2 regions of the Sulfitobacter sp. SBS6 genome follow, and region 2 is predicted to be linked to the other one. Evidence: riboswitches for the same ligand, from Rfam matches in the RefSeq annotation. Region 2 holds a riboswitch; the other holds the start of a gene.
What was found. Region 2 has a riboswitch for cobalamin ahead of ACNQ62_RS06815 (ABC transporter substrate-binding protein). Riboswitches for the same ligand answer to the same signal wherever they lie in the genome.
Positions count from the first base shown of each region.

Region 1: linked by a shared signal. The riboswitch ahead of ACNQ62_RS12815 (energy-coupling factor ABC transporter permease) and the one ahead of ACNQ62_RS06815 (ABC transporter substrate-binding protein) in region 2 are both predicted to bind cobalamin.

Region 1 covers NZ_JBLWBA010000006.1:771,035-778,898, reverse strand. Annotated here, with positions in the region: gene ACNQ62_RS12840 (glycosyltransferase family 2 protein) at 1-66, shown strand, start outside; gene ACNQ62_RS12835 (NodZ family protein) at 57-1,010, opposite strand; gene ACNQ62_RS12830 (heavy metal translocating P-type ATPase) at 1,216-3,672, shown strand; gene cueR (Cu(I)-responsive transcriptional regulator) at 3,693-4,079, shown strand; gene cobF (precorrin-6A synthase (deacetylating)) at 4,089-4,841, opposite strand; gene ACNQ62_RS12815 (energy-coupling factor ABC transporter permease) at 4,903-5,586, opposite strand; cobalamin riboswitch at 5,658-5,874, opposite strand; gene cobA (uroporphyrinogen-III C-methyltransferase) at 5,901-6,617, opposite strand; gene ACNQ62_RS12805 (cobyrinate a,c-diamide synthase) at 6,614-7,864, opposite strand, start outside.
Region 2 covers NZ_JBLWBA010000005.1:692,527-700,390, forward strand. Annotated here, with positions in the region: gene recJ (single-stranded-DNA-specific exonuclease RecJ) at 1-80, shown strand, start outside; tRNA gene ACNQ62_RS06790 (tRNA-Glu) at 156-230, shown strand; gene ACNQ62_RS06795 (zinc-dependent alcohol dehydrogenase family protein) at 478-1,464, shown strand; gene ACNQ62_RS06800 (AraC family transcriptional regulator) at 1,520-2,416, opposite strand; gene ACNQ62_RS06805 (SDR family oxidoreductase) at 2,584-3,531, shown strand; tRNA gene ACNQ62_RS06810 (tRNA-Glu) at 3,716-3,790, shown strand; cobalamin riboswitch at 3,913-4,112, shown strand; gene ACNQ62_RS06815 (ABC transporter substrate-binding protein) at 4,256-5,272, shown strand; gene ACNQ62_RS06820 (FecCD family ABC transporter permease) at 5,293-6,321, shown strand; gene ACNQ62_RS06825 (ABC transporter ATP-binding protein) at 6,318-7,085, shown strand; gene ACNQ62_RS06830 (catalase) at 7,190-7,864, shown strand, end outside.

The DNA.
Region 1 (7,864 bases), on a different contig from region 2:
GCGGCGCATTGGGCGGCGGTCTGGGCCGCCCGCAAAACATGGTTGCGGGGGTATGATCAAGCATAGCGTTGCAACATTTCCTTCGCCCAAAGCGTCGGAGAATACCGTTCGACATCGTGGATACGCGCAGGGGCAAAACGTCCCAAGTAGCCAGAGGTGACAGAGAAGGTCGAGCGGCGGGAATAGATCAGGTGATCACAACGCGACAATTGCCACATGTCGATCAGGGCATTTTCCGCCTCTTGCAGCGGTTTGCATGTTGTATCCGGCCCATGCAAACGCGCGCCGGCAGGGCCTAGCCGCTTGGGATGGGTCATGACCTTGTCGAACGCACGCTTCAAACGATCCTCGATCTCGGCATTGTCCGTCGCAAGAAAGATGGTCGCGGTCGGATGGCGGGCCTTTAGCTGCTCCAGGGTCTTTAGCACCGGGCGGAGTGGGATTTTTCGATCGGTGAACCTGATATGAACCCCGATGCTTGGCAGTTTTGCCGTGGGGCGCATGTGCGATAGCGCATGGCGGACCCGTGCGTTGGGGGTAAAATAGCGGCCAAGATAATCGGCGAAAACCTCGCGCTCCCCCCGTTTGGCAAAGCGTGCATCCCGGCGCAGGTGTTGTCGCATGCGGCCCAGCTTTGGCAGGTAAGACCAATAGATCGCCACCGCCTGAGACTGGTCCACCCGCTTGAGGTCCACGCAAAGCCGCCGATAACCCCAGGGGTTTGAGTGTGACCGCGGCATATAGGTGTCGATCATGTCTTGGGGCTGGCGGTTCAGATTGCCAGCCCAGATCGCGGGGCAAACATCGGCCCCGTCATCCATTGTGGCACCCCCAATCGCTTCGTCCCCGATCGGAGACTGGAACAGCAGCGGATAAGCGTTTTCGCCAAGCGGCGCATAGCTGCCGTCGCGCCAGTCGATCACTGGCTTGCGGCCGGATAGGTCGGCGTAAACCAGACCCGAGATCGCAGACAGGATGCGGTTGCCCAATCCGCCTTTTCCTTTGATCACCAGTGTTCTTGACTGCATCCGTCGATACACACCCTCCGCTTATCGTTTGACGCTCACCATCGCGCGGATGTCTTTCCAAAGTCTTAACCGGCCTGTGGCAGACACCGGAATCTGCAGCGAAGTCGAATAAAATCCATATCACCGCTTGACCTTCCATTAACTGGAAGCCCTATCTGAGGGGCAAGACACCCCAAGGAGACAGCTGATGGGCGATGTAGTTGCGATAAATTTTGGCATTGGCGGTATGAATTGCGCCTCTTGCGTGGGGCGGGTCGAGACCGCGCTTGGACGCGTGGAGGGTGTGCAGGACGCCCGCGTGAACCTCGCCTCGGAAACGGCGTCGCTGCAGGTGGCATCGGGTTTCGACCCCAAGGACGCCGTCGCCGCACTTGCGACCGCAGGCTATCCCGCCACCGTGCAAACGCGGCGCTATACCATTGAAAACATGTCCTGTGCGTCCTGCGTCGGGCGGGTCGAACGCGCCTTGGCGGCCGTGCCGGGTGTGGTCGATGTCAGCGTCAACCTCGCCCGGGAAGAGGCCGTGGTGCAGTCGCTTACCGCAGAGCCGGATGCCGCCATTGTGCAGGCTGCGCAAGCCGCGGGCTACCCCGCCACCCCTGTGACGGACACCGCATCTTCCCCCGCGCCGGACCGCAAGGTTGAAGAAGCCGCGCATCTTAAACGTATGACGCTGCTCGCCGCGGCGCTGACCCTGCCGGTGTTTGTGCTCGAGATGGGCGGCCATATGATCCCCGCGTTCCACCATTGGGTGATGTCGACGCTGGGGCAGCAGCTGAGCTGGTCGATCCAGTTCGTACTGACCACCATCGTTCTGGCATGGCCCGGGCGGCGCTTTTTTGTCACCGGCGTGCCAGCGCTGTTGAAACGCACGCCTGACATGAACTCTCTGGTGTTTCTGGGGGCCACGGCGGCATGGGGCTTTTCCACCGTGGCGCTGTTCTTGCCACAGTTGCTGCCCGCCGGTGCGCAAGCGGTCTATTTCGAAGCCGCCGCGATGATCGTCACGCTGATCCTGCTGGGGCGCACGCTAGAGGCGCGGGCCAAGGGCCAGACCGGGCAAGCGATCCGCAAGCTGGTCGGGCTGCGCCCCAAAACCGCGCGGGTAGAGCGGGACGGTAACGTGTCAGAGGTTGCGATCGACGCGATCACCGTCGGCGATCTGATCCATGCGCGCCCCGGTGAAAAGATCGCGGTCGACGGGACCGTGACACGTGGCAGTTCCTATGTCGATGAAAGCATGATCACCGGCGAACCCGTGCCCGTCGAAAAACTGCCCGACACGCGTGTGGTCGGGGGGACGGTGAATGGCACCGGCGCGCTGGTCTACCGCGCGACCCATGTGGGCGCGGACACGACCCTGTCGCAGATCGTGCGCATGGTCGAGGACGCCCAAGGCGCCAAGCTGCCGGTGCAGGATATGGTTAACCGCATCACCATGTGGTTCGTGCCCGTCGTCATGGCGATTGCCGCGGCCACCTTCCTTGTCTGGCTGGCGTTCGGGCCGCAGCCGTCCTTGGGGCACGCTCTGGTGGCAAGCGTCGCGGTGCTGATCATCGCCTGCCCCTGTGCGATGGGGCTGGCCACGCCGACCTCTATCATGGTGGGCACAGGGCGAGGGGCCGAGATGGGCGTGCTGTTCCGCAAGGGGGACGCGCTGCAGGTCTTGGCCGAGGTCGATACCATCGCGCTTGATAAAACCGGCACGCTGACCGCCGGGCGGCCCGAGGTGACGGATCTGGATGTCTTCAACGGCTGGTCGCAGGCCGATGCGTTGCGGCTCGTTGCGTCGGTCGAGGCGCAGTCAGAGCATCCGATTGCCAGCGCCATCCTGCGCCATGCCGAAACACAGGGGCTGTCGCTGGCAGCGGTAACCTCTTTTGCCTCGCAAACCGGCCACGGTGTACGCGCCGAAGTCGAAAGGCATCGCGTGCTTGTCGGGGCGGACCGTTTCATGCAGGCCGAAGGGGTCTCTCTCGCCGCGGCAGAGGGGCGGTCGGCAGCATGGGGGGCAGAGGGCAAGACACCGCTTTTCGCCGCCGTGGATGGGGCGCTTGTCGCGATGATCGGCGTCGCCGACCCGATCAAGGAAACGACGCCCCAAGCGTTGGAGGCACTGCACGAAGCGGGGCTGAAAATCGCCATGATCACCGGTGACAACAAGGCCACGGCGCAGGCGATTGCCGACCGTTTGGGGATCGATACCGTGGTCGCCGAAGTGCTGCCCGACGGCAAGGTCGCCGCGCTGGAGGACCTGCAACAGGCGGGCCACAAGGTCGCCTTTGTCGGGGACGGGATCAATGATGCGCCCGCGCTGGCGGGGGTCGACGTGGGTATCGCCATCGGTACCGGAACGGATGTCGCTATCGAAGCGGCCGACGTGGTGCTGATGTCGGGCGATTTGCAAGGGGTGGTGAACGCCCTGCACATCAGCCAGCACACCATGCGCAATATCCGGCAGAACCTCTTCTGGGCCTTTGGCTATAACGCGCTGCTGATCCCCGTTGCAGCCGGTGTGCTCTATCCGCTGTTCGGCGTGCTGCTGTCGCCCGTGCTTGCCGCCGCCGCCATGGCGTTGTCGAGCGTCTTTGTCCTGTTCAACGCCCTGCGCCTGCGGTGGATCGCCGCCGCAGCAACCGCCTAATTCAACGAAAGGAGACGTCCATGAACATCGGTGACGTGTCGAAAAGCGCAGGTCTGCCTGCCAAGACCATCCGCTACTACGAAGACATCGGTCTGATCACGCCCGCGCGTGACACCAACGGGTATCGCAGCTTTTGCGACAGCGACGTGCATAAGCTGACGTTTCTGGGCCGTGCGCGGGCCTTGGGCTTCACGATCGAGAATTGCCGCGACCTGCTGGCGCTTTGGGATGATCAGGATCGCGCCAGCGCCGATGTCCGTGCCATCGCCCAGCAACATCTGGCGCAGATCGAAAGCAAGATCGCGGACCTGCAAGATATTCGTCAGACCTTGACCCATCTGGTGCATGAATGCGCTGGCGATGACCGCCCCGATTGCCCGATTTTGCAACGGCTTGAAAAGCTGTAGTGCGCGTTTCTACCGGCGCAGCAGGTAGATATCCATGATCCAGCCATGGGCGGCGCGTGCCTCTGCCCGTGTGGCGATGATGCGGTCGCAGACCTGATCCAGCGGGCCTGCGATGCGACGCTCGTTCGGCATGCCGGCATAGGCGGTCCACCAGATGTGTATGTCGCTGTGCTGCCGCAACACCTCGAAGGCGCAGGTGCCGTCCAGCATGACGGCAATCGTATCCACACCCTGCGGCCAGCCATGATCGCGCAGCTGCCGACCGGTGGTGATCGTGACGGGATTACCGATGGTGTTCAGCGGGATCGCATGGCCCGCCGTCAGTACCTGAAGCGAGGTAATCCCCGGCACGACATCGACGGTGAGTGTGACGGCCTTTTGCAACCGCTCCGCAATGCGCAGGGTGCTGTCATACAGCGATGGATCCCCCCAGACGAGGAAACCGACACGGCCGCCTTGGGGCAGGGTGCGCTGCATCTCGGCCAGCCAGACCTGTGCAATGGCATCATGCCAATCGTGGACGCCCGCGTGATAATCAGGGTTGGCGGCGTCGCGTTTGGGCAGGGTGAATTCGTGAATTTCAGGCCCGTCCGACCGCAGCACCTGGGCGCAAATCTCGTGCCGCAGGCCAGCCAGATCATCCTTGCCCGCGCCCTTGGACGGGATCAGGATCACATCGCAGGCATTCAGCGCGTCGATGGCTTGTAATGTCAGGTGTTTGGGATTGCCGGACCCGATGCCGATCAGTGAAAGCGTAAACATCTTGAGGCTCCGGCAGGGGGTGACGCGGCCCGCAGAGCAGGGGGCCGCGTCGGGTCTTGGATTATTCAGCGGCAGTCTGTGTCAGACGTTTGGTGAACAGCGCGCTGCCCGCGAAATCGCGCAGGGTTTTCGCGGCGGCGAGCACGGCCAGATCCACCAGAGGCTCGATCAGGATGACCATCATATAGGCCCCGCCAAAGCTGGCCACAGCGGCGATGTTGCTGGCGGCAAAGCCCTGACCGTAGATGGCCCAGAAGGCGACCCAGCCCACAACGCCCGCCTGAAACGCGGTCGACAGCTTGAGCGCTTGAACATAGGTCAGATCAACATAGGCGGTGTTGGGCGCGATGATGCGTTTGGCCAGCGCCGAGACCATGAACAAAGGCACCAGCAGCGTGGTGACGTTCATCGTGTATTGCGGCAGGTCGATGGGGGCAAAGAACACGCCCTGCGCCAGCAGACCAAGCGCAAGACCCGCAGCCGCAGGGGCCACGCCGAACAGCAGGAACAGGGTCGACCCGAGTATCAGGTGCACTTCGCTCACGCCCACGGGGAAATGCGGGAAGACCTGAAAAAAGACAAAGGTCAGCGCGGTGGCCACCATGGCCCCGCCCGCAAAAGGCACGACGCCTTTCTCACGGACAGAGTCCATTGCGGTTTTCGCGGTATAGGCCGCAGCACCGGCGGCGGTGCCATAGGACAGGACCAGCTTGGCGCCGGTCACGACTTCGGGTTCGATATGCATATTCAGGTCTCCTTACCGTCTTCCCCGACGGCATAATGTGAAAGCCGCCCCGGGGGGCAGCCAGTTGGATCGGGGATCATCCCCATGACGGCAGGTCTCCTGACTTTGTGCGTCCATGCGTGCCGCGCCTTCCCAGGCGGTCTGGCCCAGTGGCAATGCGGGTTGCTCTTCACTTACAGGTGCGGGGGCAGTTCCGGATTTGGCACCTTAGCTTTGGCACCGCACCGTATTCCCTTTTCACCCCGATTGCCCGAAGGCGCACGGGGAACCGTCCGGAATAGGTGGTCATTTTCGGGCCGGTTTTGTCAAGTCATCTATTCGGTCAACGGCCCGTAAAGGATCAGCGCAGGCGCTGACGTTGCGGGATCCAGCGGCAGATGGGCAAGGCTTTCAACCGTGTGGCGGCTCAGCTTTTGATCGGGGGTCGATACCGCCTCTGCCAGCAGGGCAGGGGTCGAGGGGGGCAAGCCCGCCTCGATCAGCCGCGCGGCGAAACCAGCAAAAGTGCGGCGTCCCATGTAGACGACCGTGGTCGCCGTAGGATCGGCCAGCGCCGCCATGTTCAGATCTTCGGGCAAGGCCCCCGATTCGCCGTGGCCGGTGATGAATTGCACCCGCCGCGCGGTCAGCCGCCGGGTCAGCGGAATCATCGCCGCCGCCGCCGCCGAAGACGCCGCCGTCACACCGGGGATGATCTCGAAGGCGACGCCTGCCGCTTTCAGCGCGGTCAGCTCTTCTTCAAGCCGGCCAAACACGCCCGCGTCCCCGCTTTTGAGCCGCACCACCCGCGCGCCGGTCAATGCGTGTTCGACCAGCAGGCGGCTCACGTGATCCTGCTTCGGAGACAGCCGTCCGGCGCGTTTGCCCACCCCGATCAGATCCGCCTCGGGCGAGACATGTTCAAGGATCGGACCCGCCGACAGATCGTCGAACAGCACGACTTCGGCCTCTTGCAACCGCTTTACCGCCTTCACGGTCAGCAGCTCGGGATCACCCGGACCGGAGGAGACGAAAGAGACAAAACCGCTCATGACGCCCCCGCGATCAGGTGAAAGAAGGTGCCCGTCGCATGGCCGCGGCGCGAGCCTGTCTCGGGCACTTCGGCCCCATTGGCATCGACCACCCGCGCCAGCGGCGTGTCTGGTTGCGACAGGATGGTAGAATAGTGGAATTCATGCCCGCGCAACCGCGCGCCCGCGTCATAGCCGGGGCCGGGTTCGTTCAGCGTGGCAAGCCGGTAGCCCAGATGCATCTTGCGCTTCTCATAGCTGGTTTCCAGCCCCAGCAGCCCCGCCATCTGATGCCGCACGCCTTCCTTGTCGACCAACCCGGCCCCCATCGCCATATAGCCCCCGCATTCCCCATGCACCGGGCGCGTCGTGGCGAATTGTTGCAGGCTGTCGCGGAACTGCGCGGCAGCGGCAAGGCGTCCGGCATGCAGCTCGGGATAGCCGCCGGGCAACCAGCAGATGTCGGCGCTGTCGTCCGGTGCCTCATCCGCCAGCGGCGAGAAGGGCAACACCTGCGCACCCGCGGCGATCCAGTGGTCCAGCAAATGCGGATAGATGAACGAAAACGCGGCGTCTTTGGCCAAAGCGATCCGTTGACCGGGGGGCGGGGGCAGCACATCTGGCCCGTCGGGAATACTGCGCCCTTGGGCGGCAGAGACGAACAGATCAAGGTCGATATGCTGCGCGATGAAATCACCTGCCGCATCCAGCAGCTTCATCAGCTCGGGCTGCTCCTCGGCCTGCACCAGACCCAAGTGGCGTTCCGGCAGCGTGACCGATCCCTGTCGGGGCAGCGCGCCCAGAACGGGGATGCCGACCTGCTCCATCCCCAGACGCAGCAGGGCCTCGTGACGGGGGCTGGCGACCTTGTTCAGCACCACACCCGCGACATGCACATCCGGGCGCATCGTCTTGAACCCAAGGGCGGTGGCCGCAGCCGATTGCGCCTGACCCGATACATCCAGCAGCAACACCACCGGCCAGCCCGTCATAGCAGAGATATCGGCGCTCGCCCCGTTCGAGGTTTCCCCCGGTTGCGCCACACCATCGAACAGCCCCATTGACCCTTCGATCAGGGCCAGATCGCCGCCATGCGCGGTGCCGATCAGGTTGCATAACACGCCCGCCCCCATGGCCCAGCTATCGATATTATAGGACGACCGCCCGGAAGCCGCGCGGTGAAAGCCGGGGTCGATGTAATCCGGCCCGCTCTTGAACGGGCGCACGTCGACGCCGCGACGGCTGAGCGCGTTGAGCAGGCCCAGCAT
Region 2 (7,864 bases):
TGGCGGGCCGTCTGGACATCAATACCTGGCGCGGCCGACAGTCGGTGCAGCTGCGTCTGGAAGATGCGGCACCCGCGTAAAAATTTTTCATTTTCTTTCGATTTCTGCTTGCGCGCCTGCGCCGCATTCCTTAGAGAAGCGCTCACAAGCTAAGTGGCCCGTTCGTCTATCGGTTAGGACGTCAGGTTTTCAACCTGAAAAGAGGGGTTCGACTCCCCTACGGGCTGCCACTTGTACCCTTACCCGACATTCTGAAGACACTGCGCCATGATCTTGGGCGAGATGTGTTTGCCATTGTTTCTGCGCTGTTTGATCTCGCGCGGCGGACTGGACGGCTAAGCTCTGATGTCTCTGACGGCGGTTTACGCCTCGCCTTTTATATCCACAATCAGAAAACTGAACTCAAAATTAGGTCAATTACATAAATCAGGGCAGTCATTAGATAGGGGGCATCAGACACACTCGAGGATGACCACTATGAAAGCCATGACCCTTACCGCCTACGGTGACGACGCGACGTTCGAAGCTGCCGACCTGCCCAAACCCATAGCGACCGACGGCCATGTTGTCGTTCGCATCATTGCCACAAGCATCAACACCGTGGATACGATGATCCGCTCTATGGGGGCTGATCTGCCGCTATCCCCTGCACTGCCGGCTGTTCTGGGCATGGATTTTGCGGGCGTGATCGAGGCTGTCGGTGACGGGGTGACCGCTTTTTCCGTGGGCGATGAAGTATACGGTTGCGCCGGCGGGGTCACCGATATTCAAGGCGCGCTGGCCGAATTCATACGCGCCGATGCCAGGCTGATTGCGCATAAGCCCAAATCCATCTCAATGCGCGAAGCGGCCGCCATGCCATTGGTCGGCATCACCGCCTATGAAGGGCTTGAGCGGGCAGGCATCGCGGCGGGCCAGAAGGTTCTGGTTCAGGGCGGTGCTGGCGGGGTCGGTCACCTTGCGGTGCAACTGGCCAAACACTTTGGCGCAGAGGTCTATGGCACAGGCACCGGCGACAAACAGATCGACGTCATCAAGGGATATGGCGCGACGCCGATTGATTTCGCCGCAGAAAAGATCGCCGATTACGTGGCCAAATATACCGATGGCGCGGGCTTTGATCTGATCTTTGACACCGTGGGCGGTGCCAACATGACAAACTCGTTCGAGGCCGCCGCACTGAACGCCCATATCGCGTCGACCGTTGGGCTGCTGGAAATCGACCTGTCCCCTGCGCACTTCAAAGGGCTGTCGCTGCATATCATCTTTATGCTGCTTCCAATGCTTGCCAACCAAGGCCGTGAAAAGCACGGGGAGATCCTCACCAAACTGGCAGAGATTGTGGACGCAGGGGCGCTGAAGCCCTTGCTTGATGACCAGAGATTCGACCTTGATACGGTGGGCGGGGCCTATGACCGCCTGACCAGCGGGCAGGCCATCGGCAAGGTGGTTGTAGACGTCTGATCATAGCACCAGACTTGTGAAAAGGGGTTGCCAACGCACGGGCGATGGCAGCCCCTTATTGGCCCATTTCAACCGGAAACTGCTGGGCATCCCCCCATTGGCGCGGTGATTGCCCGTACATCCGCCTGAACTCGCGACTGAATTGCGACGGGCTGACGTATCCCACATCGACCGCCGCCTCGTTCACCGACATGCCGCCTGCGATCTTCATCGCCGCATTGTTGAGCCGCATGGATTTGACAAACTGGATCGGGGCCATCGTCGTCACCTGCTTGAACTTGCGGTGAAAGGCGGCGCGGCTCATCCCGGCGCGGGACGCCATATCATCAATAGAGATCGGCGCGTCCAGGTGAGAGGATACATGCGCGATCGACCGTGCAATCGCATTGCCCGCGCCGAAGGCCTGTCTGGCAAAACTCCCTGCCTCCCCCTTTAGGATCGCGTAATAAAGCTCGCGCAGCCGTGCCTCGCCAAGGATCGCCGTATCTGCCGGATTGCCACCCAATTGCAGCAAACGCAGCAGCGCGTCGGCAAAGGCATCATCCCATGCGGCCAGCCTGATCCCCTGCGCGCGCAAACCGCCTTTGACCTCGGGAATCACATTGCCGGTATTTTCCATCTCCATCGACAGTTCTGTCATCATCCGCTTATCGAGCGAAATGATAACCCCGTAGAGCGGGCTTTCGGCAGAGGCGGTCGGCGTGCCGGCCTTCACCGGCATCGACATCGGGCAGCACATATATCGGCTGTCGTCATAGATGTACCTGTGCCCGTCCAGTACGGCCTCTTTCGCCCCGCTGACGATAGCAATAACGCTGGGTTCATAGACCGCCGGCACGCACGGAATCGCCTGCGTGGCCCGAAACAGGCGCACCCCGTCAATGCCGGTTCCCGTCAGCCCCTCTTGGGTCGCGTTGTTCCGGATTAGCTGTCTGATCTGGTCTTTGCTCATGAGGGCAATCTACTGCGTCACATCCGCCTTTCGCAAGCGCGTGATACAATCAGGCAAGTATTCGCGACGATCTCGCCTGTTTTGAGGGACAGCCGAGAGCTATTTACCCTTCAACATCAAACACAGCGCGCATCGCTGCCGCGCTGACATCGAAAAGGAACATGACGATGAAGGACACGACTTTCGGACCCAAAGGCTGGACACCTGATCGCCTTGGATCGCTCAAGGAGAAAACATATCTCATCACCGGCACGACGGCCGGTGCGGGCTTTCAGGCCACGCGCATCCTGCTGTCCAAGGGGGCAAAAGTCGTCATGCTGAACCGCAACGCCGACAAATCCATCGCAGCGGTCAAAACGCTCAAGGACACGTTCGGTCCCAACGCCGAGGTGAGCTTTGTGCGGATGGATCTGTCTGATCTGGCCAGCGTGCGCGCCGCGGCTGAAGAGGTGAAACGCACCGTTCCCCGGATTGACGCGCTGATCTGCAACGCTGCCATCGCGCAGGTGCCAAAACAGCAGCTGACCGTTGACGGGTTCGAAAGCCAGCTTGGCACCAACCACTACGGACACTTCCTGCTGTGCGGGATGCTGTTTGATCGCATTCAGGAAAGTGCGGGCCGGATCGTTGTGGTGTCCAGCCTCGGGTACAACATGGGGATCAAGACGATCCAGTTCGACGACATGAACTGGGACAAGAACTATAGCGCCAACGCGGTCTACAGCCAAAGCAAGCTGGCGCAGATGATGTTTGCCTATGAGCTTCAGGACCGGCTGAAAGCCACCGACAGCCGCGTTGAGGTGTATGTCTGCCACCCCGGCGCGTCGGCGACCTCGCTGATCAGCACAAGCGGCGGGCTTTTCACACGGGTCACCTGGTGGATGATGAGCAAGACGCCAATGGTGCAATCCGCCGAAAAAGGCGCCTACCCCGAAGTCATGTGCGCGACCGAAGACGGGTTGGCGCAGCGTGCGCTTTATGGCCCGACCGGATGGATGCAAACCGGAGGGCCCGTTGGCAAAGGCACGCTGAACCCCCATGCCTACGACAAACCCGTGATGGAGAAACTCTGGACCGTCTCCGAAAAAGCGACGGGTTTTCACTGGGAAATCTAAGGGAAACGCGCGCCCGCATCCCGAGCGCGGCGCGCGTTTCACGCGACGATCCCCCCTCGCCATACGCCCCTTGGAATACGGCATCAGAAGATGTGATTTTTTTGCCGTATTTCCCCGCTTTCTGATGCGGCTTGCACTTGCGCCCGCCGATGGCTTTGCCTAAAGAAGCGCTCACAAGTTAAGTGGCCCGTTCGTCTATCGGTTAGGACGTCAGGTTTTCAACCTGAAAAGAGGGGTTCGACTCCCCTACGGGCTGCCACTTGGTTTTCCATCCGTTTGTTATTTGCCTCTCGCCCGTTCTGCGGAACCGTGGCCTGCGTTATTTGCCTTTGTCCCGCGATGACGACCGCAAAAACGCAACTTGACGGGTGGGCGGACAACTGTCATCGAAACTGGGTCGGTTTCCTTCGGGAAATAATAGGGAATTCGCCATCCGCGCTTTGGTGTGGATGAACCGGAACTGCCCCCGCAACTGTAGACGGTGAGCTACCTCCATCATGCCACTGGGCCTAAAGGTCCGGGAAGGCGGGGACAGCCGCGATCCGTCAGTCAGGAGACCTGCCGACACTGAACCTGAAACACCGGGCGGGGTTGCTCGGGAGAGGATGATGATGGGACCGGATCTTACCTTACGCGCAGACCAAAATGCGCCCGCGCGCCATTTGGCTGGCCCCTTCTCTTTCTATTCAAAGACCCCGGCATCGGACCAACCGGAGCCCTTGATATGAAACCATTTTTTTCCAGCCTGACCCTGATTGCGAGCCTTGCGGGCAGCACCGCGCTTGGCGCAGAGACAGACTATCCGCTGACCATCGACAACTGCGGCCATACGCTCACCTTTGACGCGGCACCCCAGACCACCGTCACCATCGGGCAATCCACGACAGAGATCCTGTATCTGCTGGGCCAGCAGGACCGGATCGCGGGAACCTCTGTCTGGTTCAGCCCCGTTTTGCCAGAGTTCAAAGAGACAAACGATGCGATTGAACGGCTGGCGGACAACGACCCCAGCTTTGAAAGCGTGTTGGGCAAACGCCCCGATCTGGTCACCGTGATGTATGAATGGCACGTCGGCCCCGAAGGTATGGTCGGCACCCGCGACAGCTTTCACGAGGTGGGCGTGCCGACCTATGTGATGCCCACCGATTGCGCGGCCAAGGATAATTCTGTCGGCGCGGACGGCACGCGATCTGAACTGTTCACGACCCAGCAGCTGTATACCAGCATCGAAGAGCTCGCCCTGATCTACAACGCGCAAGACGCCGGTGCCACGCTGCTGGCAGACCTGCAATCGCGCGAGGCAAAGGCGGTCGAGAAAGCCAAATCGCTGAACCTGCCCCAAGGCACCTCGGCGCTGTTCTGGTTCTCGTCGTCCGAGATGGCGGCGGACCCTTATGTCGCAGGTCAACAGGGTGTGCCCGCCTATATGATGGACAAGCTTGGCGTCGAAAACGTCGTGACCTCGGCCGAGGAATGGCCGCTGGTCGGCTGGGAGACTCTGGCGAAATCCGACCCGACCTTCATCGTGCTCGCCAAAATGGACCGCCGCCGCTTCCCTGCGGATGACATCGAGAAAAAGCGCGCCTTCCTGATGAACGACCCCGTCGCCCGCGAGATGACCGCGGTGAAAGAGGGCCGCATCATCACCATGGACGCCCATGCGATGGACCCGACCGTGCGTGCGATCTATGCGCTGGAAACGATGGCTGACGCGCTGTCCGGTTTCGATCTGGCCGAATGACCGCAATCGACCGCTCTGTGATGCGCAGGCCGCAGTGGCACTGGTGGGTGATCATCCCGCCGGTGCTGCTGGCCGCATTGCTGTTTGGTGCGGCCATCGGCGAGGTCTCTATCCCGCCGCTGGTGGTGCTGAAGGTGCTGGCCAACAAGGCGCTGAACGCGGGCTATGCGGTGGACAAGATCGACGAGGGCATCGTGTGGAACTACCGCATGGCGCGGGCCGTGGTGGCAATGTGCTGTGGCGCCGGTCTGGCACTGTCGGGCGTCGTGTTGCAAGCACTGCTGCGCAATGCGCTGGCGGATCCCTATCTGCTGGGTATCTCTGCGGGGGCGTCCACGGGTGCTGTTGCGGTAACCATCCTCGGGCTGGGGGGTGGTGCCATTTCGCTGTCTATCGGTGCGTTCAGCGGGGCGCTGGTGGCCTTTGCCTTTGTCGCCTTACTGGCGCAGGCGGCAGGGGGCGGTGTGGGCCTGCGGGCCGCGGGCGTGATCGTGCTGGCCGGTATCGCGGGCAGCCAGATGTTCAACGCCCTGACCGCGCTGATGATCACGAAATCAGCCAATGCCGAACAGGCCCGTGCCATCATGTTCTGGCTTTTGGGGAATATGTCGGGCGTGCGCTGGCCTGATGTACTGAGCGCCCTGCCCGCTGCGATGATCGGTCTGCTGGCCTGCCTGTGGCACGCCCGCGCGCTGGATGCCTTTACCTTCGGCAGCGACAGCGCCGCGTCCTTGGGCATTCCGGTGCGCCGCGTGCAACTGCTGCTGATCGGCACGGCGGCGTTGGTCACGGCGGTGATGGTCTCGGTGGTGGGGGCGATCGGCTTTGTCGGGCTGGTGATCCCCCATGCCATGCGCATCGTCGTGGGGCACCGTCATGCGATCCTTGTGCCTGCTTCCGCACTGGCGGGGGCGGTGTTTCTGGTCTTTGCCGATGTGGTTTCGCGGGTGATTGTACCGGGCCAAGTGCTGCCCATCGGAGTGGTGACCGCTTTGGTCGGCGCGCCCGTCTTTGCACTGATCCTGATTGGCAAAAGGACGTCGCCATGATTCTGTCCTGTCACGAACTGGGCTGGCGGGTGCGCAACCGCGCCATCGTCAATGATGTGTCCCTGTCCTTGCGGCCGGGCGAAAAGCTGGGGCTGATCGGGCCGAACGGGTCCGGCAAATCCACGTTGCTGCATATGCTTGCCGGTATTCAGAAACCCTCGCGCGGGCGGGTCGATCTGGACGGCGCACCGCTTGCAAAGATGCGCCAGCGCGATATCGCGCAGCGGCTGGCCCTGGTCGAACAACACGCCGATACCGCAGATCGCATCACCGTGCGCCATGCCGTTGAACTGGGCCGCACCCCGTGGTTGTCCGCCCTGCGCGGGTGGAGCGCAGGGGACGACGCCATCGTCACGCAGGCGCTGGCGGATGTGGATCTGTCGGGTTTTGGCGACCGCCACTGGCACACGCTGTCGGGCGGTGAACAACAGCGCGTTCATATCGCCCGTGCACTGGCCCAAAGGCCGCAAGTGCTGCTGCTGGACGAGCCGACGAACCATCTGGATATCCGCCACCAGCTTTCGATCCTTGAGCTGATCCAGCGCTTGTCGACAACGGCGATCATCGCCCTGCACGACCTGAACCAAGCCACGCTCTGCGACCGGATCTGCGTCTTGCAAGAGGGCAAGCTGCGCGCCATCGGCACGCCCTCCGAGATCATGACAGAAACCCTCCTGCGCGAGGTCTTTGGCGTCTGCGGGCATTTCCTTGTCGATCCAGCGGACAACGCGCAGGTGATCCGCTTTCACACGGCGACCCATTAAGCGCGCCAAGCGGCCACAGCTCTATCCAACTCCTTACGCATTTGGTCGGGAACCATCCGTCACGCTACAGGTTTTGCCTGTGGACCCTGAAGGAGTAGCTACAGATGACCGACAAGAAGCAAACCCCTCCCACAACCACAGACGCCGGCATTCGCGTTCAAAGCGATGAACATTCGCTGACCGTTGGCCCCGATGGCCCGATCGTGCTGAATGACCACTATCTGCTTGAACAGATGGCGAATTTTAACCGTGAACGTATTCCAGAGCGCCAGCCCCACGCCAAAGGCTCGGGCGCATTTGGCACCTTCGAGACGACGCAAGACGTGTCGAAGTACACGATGGCGAATATCTTCCAGCCCGGCGCGAAATGCGATGTGGTGATGCGGTTTTCGACCGTGGCAGGCGAACGCGGCAGCCCGGACACATGGCGCGACCCGCGCGGCTTCTCGGTCAAGATGTACACCGACGAAGGCATCTTTGACATGGTCGGCAACAACACGCCGATCTTCTTTGTCCGCGATCCGATCAAGTTCCAGCAGTTCATCCGCAGCCAGAAACGCCGTGCGGATAACAATATGCGCGACCACGATATGCAGTGGGATTTCTGGACGCTCTCGCCCGAAAGCGCGCATCAGGTGACCTATCTCATGGGCGACCGTGGCATTCCGAAAAACTGGCGCGAGATGAACGGGTATTCCAGCCACACCTATTCGCTGGTCAATGCCGAGGGCGAAAAGTTCTGGGTCAAGTTCCACTTCCACACCGATCAGGGCGACGGA